3 regions of the Enterobacter sp. I4 genome follow, and region 2 is predicted to be linked to each of the others. Evidence: predicted binding sites of a transcription regulator. Region 2 holds the regulator's gene; each other region holds the start of a gene.
What was found. Region 2 encodes PhoB, which activates phosphate uptake and scavenging genes when phosphate is short. Its sites were predicted from a motif close to CTGTCATAAAACTGNCNNAT; they were not measured.
Positions count from the first base shown of each region.

Region 1: kdgR (DNA-binding transcriptional regulator KdgR) is a predicted target of PhoB. The motif match lies at 1,725-1,744, and genes of this name have one in related genera.
Region 3: glpT (glycerol-3-phosphate transporter) is a predicted target of PhoB. The motif match lies at 1,637-1,656, and genes of this name have one in related genera.

Region 1 covers NZ_JALBUO010000001.1:1,748,451-1,751,564, reverse strand. Annotated here, with positions in the region: gene MOQ06_RS08330 (YebO family protein) at 1-146, opposite strand, end outside; gene mgrB (PhoP/PhoQ regulator MgrB) at 222-365, opposite strand; gene MOQ06_RS08320 (YobH family protein) at 526-765, shown strand; gene kdgR (DNA-binding transcriptional regulator KdgR) at 829-1,620, opposite strand; gene MOQ06_RS08310 (MFS transporter) at 1,798-3,114, shown strand, end outside.
Region 2 covers NZ_JALBUO010000002.1:168,635-171,748, forward strand. Annotated here, with positions in the region: gene phoR (phosphate regulon sensor histidine kinase PhoR) at 1-970, opposite strand, end outside; gene phoB (phosphate response regulator transcription factor PhoB) at 992-1,681, opposite strand; gene sbcD (exonuclease subunit SbcD) at 1,869-3,074, shown strand; gene sbcC (exonuclease subunit SbcC) at 3,071-3,114, shown strand, end outside.
Region 3 covers NZ_JALBUO010000001.1:1,325,496-1,328,609, reverse strand. Annotated here, with positions in the region: gene glpQ (glycerophosphodiester phosphodiesterase) at 1-165, opposite strand, end outside; gene glpT (glycerol-3-phosphate transporter) at 177-1,529, opposite strand; gene glpA (anaerobic glycerol-3-phosphate dehydrogenase subunit A) at 1,780-3,114, shown strand, end outside.

The sequences.
Region 1 (3,114 bases), on a different contig from region 2:
AACGCTTCCAGCAGCTCAATCTGCTCGTTTGTACGGAAACTGGCACGGTTAACGTAGAACCACAATACCAGCCCAACAACCAGCACAACCAAAGCCATCACCAGGGATGCAATGCTCAGCAGCCCCGCATTCAGTAACTCACCCATCTTACCACCTCAGTAAAAAAAGCCATTTTACCACTGCCGCAGGGGAAGGAAATCACCCAGCGAAAAAATGACGATCTACCAGGGGATAAACTGATTAATTGAACAAATGCCGCTAAAGAACTGTACATCCTGATCGCACATCACGTTGATAGTCTGCGTCCACAGCACTACGCATGCCACCAACACTATAATCAGAATTACCCAGCGTATTTTTTTCACTCCACACTCCGTTTTATCACCTGATGTAGCCAGGTTATCACGGCTATCTTAAACAGGGGCTAACTGTACCCGCAACAGACCCTTTTAGGAATCGTGCACTTGTTTCACTGCGTAAACCCGGTACGCTTACCCTATGACAACAAAGAAAAAAGAGGCATTAATGCGTTTAATTATTCGTACGGTTATTGTACTGGCCATCGTGTGGATTGGCCTTCTGTTAAGTGGGTATGGCGTATTAATGGGGAGCAAAGAAAATGCCGCGGGCCTGGGTATCCAGTGCAAGTATCTGACCGCGCAGGGCGTGAGCACGGCCCAGTACATTCATTCAGACAGCGGGATTATCGGGCTGACCAACTGCCCGGTGCTGCGTAAAACGTCTGTAGTGGTTGATAACGGCTAAGCCTGGTTAAATGCAGTTTACAAAAACGCCGCAGTAATGCGGCGTTTTTAATGGGTGCAAGGATCAGAACGGGTAGTCGTTATAGCCCATCTGCTCTGAAATTTTGCGCGCGGCGGTGTGCAGAATCGCCACATACTCATGGAGACGCTCTTCAGAGAATCGCAGCGTAGGGAACGAAATGCTCAGGCCCGCAATCACAACCCCGAAGCGGTCGAACACCGGCACGCCGATGCAGCGCAGCCCCTCTTCCTGCTCTTCGTTATCTTCCCCGTAACCCTGTTCACGGACCTTATCCAGCACGGCCAGCAGTTCATCGGTACTGGTGATGGTGCGGTCAGTGCTGCGTTTGTATTCCACGCCGTCGAGGATCTGCTTCACCTCTTCGCGATCGCGCCAGGCCAGCAGCACTTTACCAATTGCGGTACTGTACAGCGGGTTGCGGCGACCGATACGGGAGTACATGCGCAGGTTGTACATGGAGTCAATTTTGTGGATGTAAACGATGCTGTCTTCATCCAGCGCGCCGAGGTGAATCGTCTCTTTCGTCAGGCGCGAAAGCTCGCGCATCTGAATGTCCGCGCTGCGGATCAGATCCACGTTTTGCAGCGCGCGGGCGCCCAGCTCAAACAGCTTCAGCGTCAGAGAATATTTTTCTGATTCACCTTCCTGTGCGACATAACCCAATGATTTCATTGTCTGCAAAAAGCGATAAACGGTGCTTTTCGACATCATCACACGCTGCGATAACTCTGTAATACCAATTTCACGCTCTTCTCCGAGCGCCTGCAAGATGCCAAACACCTTCAGCACGGAAGAAACAGAATCTGGCTGCTTATCCAAATCTGCGATTGCCATTTATCACCTCATGGAGAGTGTTTTATAAAAATCAGAACCGGTTTTTATTATAAATTCGTGCGGTGCGTGCTGCAATCAATCTGGGTTTACTTCGTTACAAATCTGCGACATAAAACTGAAATAACGATGCTAAAATAGTTACCCTGAAAATAATTTCACCCTGAGCCATTTTTTTCCATGCAAAAACACCTTTCTGATGGCCTGCCCTTACCCCAGCGGTACGGCGCAATTGCCACTATTATCATCGGTATTTCGATGGCCGTCCTTGACGGCGCTATTGCCAACGTTGCCCTCCCCACAATAGCCAGCGACCTTAACGCGTCTCCGGCAAGCTCAATCTGGATTGTGAACGCGTACCAGATAGCGATTGTGATTTCACTCCTGTCACTCTCGTTCCTGGGCGATATGTTTGGCTATCGCCGGGTTTACCAGTGCGGGCTGGTGGTGTTTACGCTCACCTCGCTCTTCTGCGCCCTGTCCGATTCACTGCATACCCTGACGATAGCGCGTATCGCCCAGGGGTTCGGCGGCGCGGCGCTGATGAGCGTCAACACGGCCCTGATACGGCTCATCTATCCCCATCGCCACCTTGGGCGCGGCATGGGGATTAACTCGTTTATTGTTGCGGTGTCGTCTGCCGCCGGGCCGACGATTGCCGCCGCGATTCTCTCCGTCGCGTCGTGGCAGTGGCTGTTTGCCATCAACGTGCCGCTGGGCATTGTGGCCATCTTCTTCGCGCTGCGTTATCTCCCGGAGAATGGCCCGAAAAGCACCGTGCCGCGTTTCGACCTGCCCAGCGCAGTGATGAACGCGCTGACGTTTGGCCTGCTTATTACTGCCCTGAGCGGCTTTGCGCAGGGGCAGTCGCTGACGCTAATCGCCGCAGAAGCTGTGGCTATGCTCACCGTCGGCTTTTTCTTCGTTCGTCGCCAGCTGGCGCTGCCGGTGCCGTTATTACCGGTAGACTTGCTGCGCATTCCGCTGTTTTCACTCTCGATTTGCACCTCGATCTGCTCGTTCTGCGCCCAGATGCTGGCGCTGGTTGCCCTGCCGTTCTTCCTGCAGAGCGTAATTGGCCGTTCGGAGGTGGAAACGGGCCTGTTGCTCACGCCCTGGCCTCTGGCAACGATGGTGATGGCCCCGCTGGCCGGATACCTTATCGAGCGCGTGCATGCCGGGCTGCTGGGGGCTATCGGGCTGGTCGTGATGGCAATAGGGCTGTTCTCATTGGCGCTGCTGCCCTCGTCGCCGGGCGATCTGGATATTATCTGGCGCATGATCCTGTGCGGTGCAGGTTTTGGTCTGTTCCAGTCACCCAACAACCACACCATTATCACCTCCGCTCCTCCGCAGCGCAGCGGTGGCGCCAGCGGGATGCTGGGAACGGCGCGGCTGCTGGGACAAAGCACCGGGGCCGCCCTGGTGGCGCTGATGTTCAATCTTGCCGGGCAACACGCGACCCACGTTGCGCTGCTTACCGCCGGAGCGCTGGCA
Region 2 (3,114 bases):
TCGAGATGGCGCTGCGCAGTTCATCTTCACTGCCGAGCACCTTCAGGTCGTTATCAACCTCAAACGCCAGGGTGTGTTTTTTATGGCTCAAGGTTTGCGCCTCGCGCTCCACTACGCGCAGCATCATCGGCACGTCAATGACCTCGTTGAGCGCCAGCGACGGCGCGGCCTCAATCTTCGAGAGCGTCAGCAGCTGTTTGACCAGCCCTTCCATGCGGTACGTCTGCTCGCGCATGGTGTGCAGCGCTTTCTCACGCGGCGCACCTTCAAGCGTTTGCTCCTGCATCATCTCCAGATAGCCCTGCAACACCGTCAGCGGCGTGCGCAGCTCGTGGCTGACGTTTGCAAAGAAGTTGCGACGCGCCCCTTCCAGCTGGTGCATCTGGGTGACATCTCGCGCCACCATCAGCCACTGCCGATCGCTGTAGGGCATCACGCGAATTTCAAGATGGCGGCCGTTATTGAGCTTCAGATTGTGCGGACGACTAAAATCACGCGTTTTCAGATACAGCGTGAACTCGGGGTAGCGCAGAAGGTTGAGGATGTTCTGGCCGTTATCATCCGGCCAGCGCAGGCCAAGCAGCTGCTGTGCGAGGCCATTACACCAGAAGATCGTCCCTTCTTCCGTCGTCAGGATCACCGCGTCCGGCAGCGACTCCGCGCCGCTGCGAAAGCGTTTGATCAAGCTTCCCAGCTCCCGTCGGCGCTTTTTATTACGCATCTGCATCTGGTGCAGGCCGTAGAGCAGCGGCTCCCAGCTTCCGCTTCCCGGCGGCGGCGTCATACTTCTGTCGACCCACAGCCACCAGGAGAGGCGCAGTAAATTCCAGAAATGCCAGACGAGCAGTCCCGTCACGGCCACCAGTAAAAACCACGGCAGATAGCCAAAAATAGCCCCCAGAATGAAGGCCGGAATACAGCATAAGATCAGTTCAAAGACGAGCCTTTTCCATGACAGACGTTCCAGCACGCGTCACACTCCTGTCATTGTTCAGAAACGGGTCGAGAAACGATAACCCGTGCCGCGGACCGTCTGCACCATGCGATCGTGGCCGCTCAGCTCCAGTGCTTTGCGCAGGCGGCGAATATGGACGTCAACCGTTCGGTCTTCGACATAGACGTTAGTTCCCCAGACGTTATTCAGCAACTGTTCGCGGCTGTAAACGCGTTCCGGGTGTGTCATAAAGAAGTGCAGGAGTTTAAATTCGGTTGGCCCCATATCGAGGGGATTTTCGCCGGTCATCACGCGGTGCGAGGTAGGATCCAGGCTTAGCCCCTGCATCTCAATCACCTCTTCCACCGCCATCGGTGAAATACGGCGCATCACGGCCTTAATGCGAGCGACCAGCTCCTTCGGGGAAAAGGGTTTGGTAATGTAATCGTCCGCACCGGTTTCCAGACCGCGCACGCGATCCTCTTCTTCACCGCGCGCCGTCAGCATAACCACCGGGATATCGCGGGTCAGCGCTTCGCGTTTGATATGCTTGATAAACTGCAACCCGGAACCGCCAGGCAACATCCAGTCCAGCAGGATGAGATCGGGCCAGGGTTCATTCAGCTGGTTCACCGCGCTGTCATAATCTTCCGCTTCAACCGGCTGGAAACCATTTTGTTCAAGCACGAAGCACACCATTTCACGGATCGGAGCTTCATCTTCTACGACCAGAATACGTCTCGCCATACTTTGCCCTGTCTTATCGTATTTAAGTTACAAGTCTGTAATGCGGCGTCATTATGCGTCAGATTTATGACAGATTTATGAAAAACATTACCACGGTAAATAGCAAACTGTTGTTTTATTACAGCGGTTATTTTCCGTTCCCTGAAAGTTTATAATCCTGCTTTCTTATTTTTGCCACGGATCACTTATGCGCATACTTCACACCTCAGACTGGCACCTGGGTCAAAATTTTTACAGTAAAAGCCGCGCCGCTGAACATGAAGCGTTCCTGAACTGGCTGCTGGAGACGGCCCGGAGCCATGAGGTGGACGCGATTATTGTGGCGGGCGACATCTTTGATACCGGGTCGCCGCCGAGCTATGCGCGCGAGCTGTACAACCGTTTCGTGGTTAACCTCCAGCAAACCGGCTGCCACCTTGTGATCGTCGCCGGTAACCATGACTCCGTGGCGACGCTGAATGAATCCCGCGATATTCTGGCGTTTCTCAATACCACCGTGGTAGCCAGCGCCGGGCATGCGCCGCAGATCCTGAAAAAACGCGACGGCACGCCGGGCGCGGTGCTGTGTCCGATCCCCTTTTTACGCCCGCGCGATATCATGCAGAGCCAGGCCGGTCTTTCCGGCAGTGAAAAGCAGCAGCACCTATTGCAGGCCATCACCGACTATTACCATCGCCAGCACGCGGAGGCCTGCGCCCTGCGCGGTGAACAGGCCATTCCGGTCATCGCCACCGGACACCTCACGACCGTCGGTGCCAGCAAAAGTGACGCGGTGCGCGAGATCTACATCGGTACGCTGGACGCGTTCCCGGCCCAGAACTTCCCGCCCGCCGACTATATAGCCCTCGGGCATATTCACCGGGCGCAGGTCATCGGCGGCTGCGAGCACATTCGCTACTGCGGGTCGCCCATTTCGCTCAGCTTCGACGAAACGGGCAAAGCAAAATGCGTGCATCTGGTGAGCTTTACCGAGGGCAAACTCAGCGCCGTGGAGAGCCTTGAGGTTCCCGTCACCCAGCCGCTGGCGGTGCTGAAGGGCGATCTGGCCGCCATTACCGCTCAGCTTGAGCAGTATCGCGGCGCCGAACATAACCCGCCCGTCTGGCTCGATATCGAGATTACCACCGACGAGTATCTGCACGATATGCAGCGCAAAATCCAGGCGCTGACGGAAGCGCTGCCCGTAGAAGTGCTGCTGGTGCGCCGAAGCCGCGAGCAGCGCGAGAAAACGCTGCTAAGCGCCCGGCGCGAAACGCTTAGCGAACTTCGGGTTGAAGAGGTCTTCGAGCGGCGGCTGGCGCATGAAGAGATGGACGACGCCAGGCGCACCAGGCTTAACGAGCTGTTTGCACAGACTCTGCACACCCTTCATGACGAGGAAGAAAACGCATGAAAATTCTGAGCCTGCGTCTGAAAAACCTGAACTCGCTGAA
Region 3 (3,114 bases), on a different contig from region 2:
ATAATCCGCGCCCTGCGCATAGGCCATCGCTTTCGCCGGCAGCGTATGCTCCGGCAGATAGCCGCTGGCGCCGCGGTGGGCGATGACGATTTTATCCGCCGCCAGCGCGGAGCCGGTCATTAAACCGGCCAGCAGCAGGCCGGTTGTTAAGTAAGATAATTTCATGTCCATGCTCCTTATTGACGACGCGCCTGCACTTCGGCGTGGTGACGTTTTTCACCAATCATCACAATGATGAGCAGCAGAACCGCCAGCACGCTGCCGCCAATCATCACCATAAAGCCACCGTCCCAGCCGAAGAAGTCAACGGTATAACCGACGATAGCACTTGCCGCCACGGAACCGCCCAGGTAGCCAAACAGGCCGGTAAAGCCTGCCGCCGTTCCTGCCGCCTTCTTCGGCGCCAGCTCCAGCGCGTGCAGGCCAATCAGCATTACCGGGCCGTAAATCAGGAAGCCGATGACGATCATACAGGCCATGTCCACGCCCGGGTTGCCCGGCGGGTTGAGCCAGTAAACGACCGTCGCGATGGTCACCAGGGTCATAAAGAACACGCCCGTTGCGCCGCGGTTGCCTTTAAACACCTTGTCCGACATCCAGCCGCAAATCAGCGTCCCCGGGATCCCCGCGTATTCATACAGGAAGTAGGCCCAGGACGATTTATCCAGCGCGAAGTGCTTCACCTCTTTCAGGTAGGTTGGCGACCAGTCGAGAATGCCGTAACGCAGCAGGTAAACAAAGACGTTCGCCACCGCGATGTACCACAGCAGCCTGTTGGGCAGCACGTACTTCATGAAGATCTGCTTTGCCGTCAGCTCTTCTTCGTGCTTCTCGCTGTAATCATCCGGATAGTCGTTTTTGTACTCTTCAATCGGCGGCAGGCCGCAGGACTGCGGCGTATCGCGCATCAGCGCAAAGGCGATAAGCGCGACCAGGATTGCCCCAAAGGCTGGCATATAAAGCGCGGCGTGCCAGTCGTTGAACCAGGCCATCCCCAGCAGGAACAGCAGCGGTGGAAGCCCTCCCCCGACGTTATGCGCGCAGTTCCAGACCGATACAATGCCGCCGCGCTCCTTCTGCGACCACCAGTGCACCATGGTGCGTCCGCACGGTGGCCACCCCATCCCCTGGAACCAGCCGCAGAGGAACAGCAGCACGAACATGACGGCAATGCTGGACGTCGCCCACGGCACAAAGCCCATAAACAGCATCACCGCTGCCGCCAGGATCAGGCCGGCGGGCAGGAACACGCGCGGATTCGAGCGATCCGACACGGACCCCATAATAAATTTCGAAAAACCGTAGGCGATAGAGATCCCCGACAGCGCGAAACCCAGATCGCCGCGCGAGAAGCCCTGCTCCACCAGGTACGGCATGGCGAGCGCGAAGTTTTTACGTACCAGGTAGTACGCCGCATAGCCAAAGAAAATCCCCATGAAGATTTGCCAACGCAGACGGCGGTAGAGAGGGTCTATCTCTGCCTCTGGCAGTCGCGCCCGATGTGGCGCAGGTTTAAAGATACTGAGCATAACAGCCTCCGTGGCCTTTCAAAAAATGACCGGACATAACGCGCCCGGCTACAGAGGCGGCGATGTTAAGAAATCACGGTGATTGTTACTGTGAATCAACGCACAGATTGTTACAGAAATATGACAGAATGCGCAAAAAAGCGCATGAAATCACGTTTCACTTTCGAATTTCGCGCGTTTATGTTCGAAATCAAACAAACCACACTATCACTGTGGCTAAATGCTAAAAAACGAACATAGAGGAAAGGCAATGACAATTCACGATCCACGCTACAGCGATGTGATTATCATTGGCGGTGGCGCGACGGGTGCCGGCATCGCACGCGACTGCGCCCTGCGGGGGCTGAGCGTCACGCTTCTGGAACGCCACGATATCGCCACCGGCGCGACCGGGCGAAACCACGGCCTGCTGCACAGCGGCGCGCGCTACGCGGTTACCGATGCGGAATCCGCGCGCGAATGCATCGCTGAGAACCAGATCCTCAGGCGCATCGCCCGCCACTGCGTTGAGCCCACCGACGGGCTCTTTATTACCCTTCCCGAAGATGACCTCGCCTTTCAGCACACCTTTATTACCGCCTGCACGGCGGCGGGCATCCGCGCGGAGGCAATCGATCCTGCGCTGGCGCGCCGTCTTGAACCGTCGGTCAACCCGGCCTTACTCGGCGCGGTAAAAGTGCCTGACGGCACCGTTGACCCCTTCCGCCTGACCGCCGCGAATATGCTGGACGCGCGCGAGCACGGCGCACGTATTCTGACCGGGCATAGCGTCACCGGGCTTATTCGTGAAGGCAATACCGTGCGCGGGGTGCGCGTTTGGGATACGCAGTACAACGAACACAGCGAGCTGTATGCCGCCGTGGTGGTGAACGCGGCGGGGATCTGGGGCCAGCGCATCGCAGAATATGCCGATTTAGCCATCCGCATGTTCCCGGCAAAGGGTTCGCTGCTGATCCTCGATCACCGCATCAATAACCATGTGATCAACCGCTGCCGCAAACCGTCCGACGCCGACATCCTGGTGCCCGGCGACACCATTTCGCTCATCGGCACGACGTCTACGCACGTCGACTATAGCGACATTGACGTTAACCGCGTCACTGCTGAAGAGGTGGACATTCTGCTGCGCGAAGGGGAAAAGCTGGCCCCGGCGATGGCGCAGACCCGCATCCTGCGCGCCTATGCAGGGGTGCGCCCGCTGGTTGCCAGCGATAACGACCCGAGCGGGCGCAACGTCAGCCGCGGCATCGTGCTGCTCGATCACGCCGAGCGCGACGGCATGGACGGGTTTATCACCATCACCGGCGGTAAGCTGATGACCTACCGCCTGATGGCGCAGTGGGCCACCGACGCGGTCTGCCGCAAGCTCGGGAACACCACGCCGTGCGTCACGGCAGAACGGGCCCTGCCTGGCTCGCAGCAGTCGACAGAAAAAACGCTCCACAGCATCATTTCCCTTCCCGCGCCGCTTCGCGGTTCGGCGATTTACCGCCACGGCGACCGCACCCCGGCCTGGCTCGGTGAAGGACGGCTGAGCCGCAGCCTGGTGTGCGAATGCGAAGCCGTAACCGCAGGCGAGGTGCAG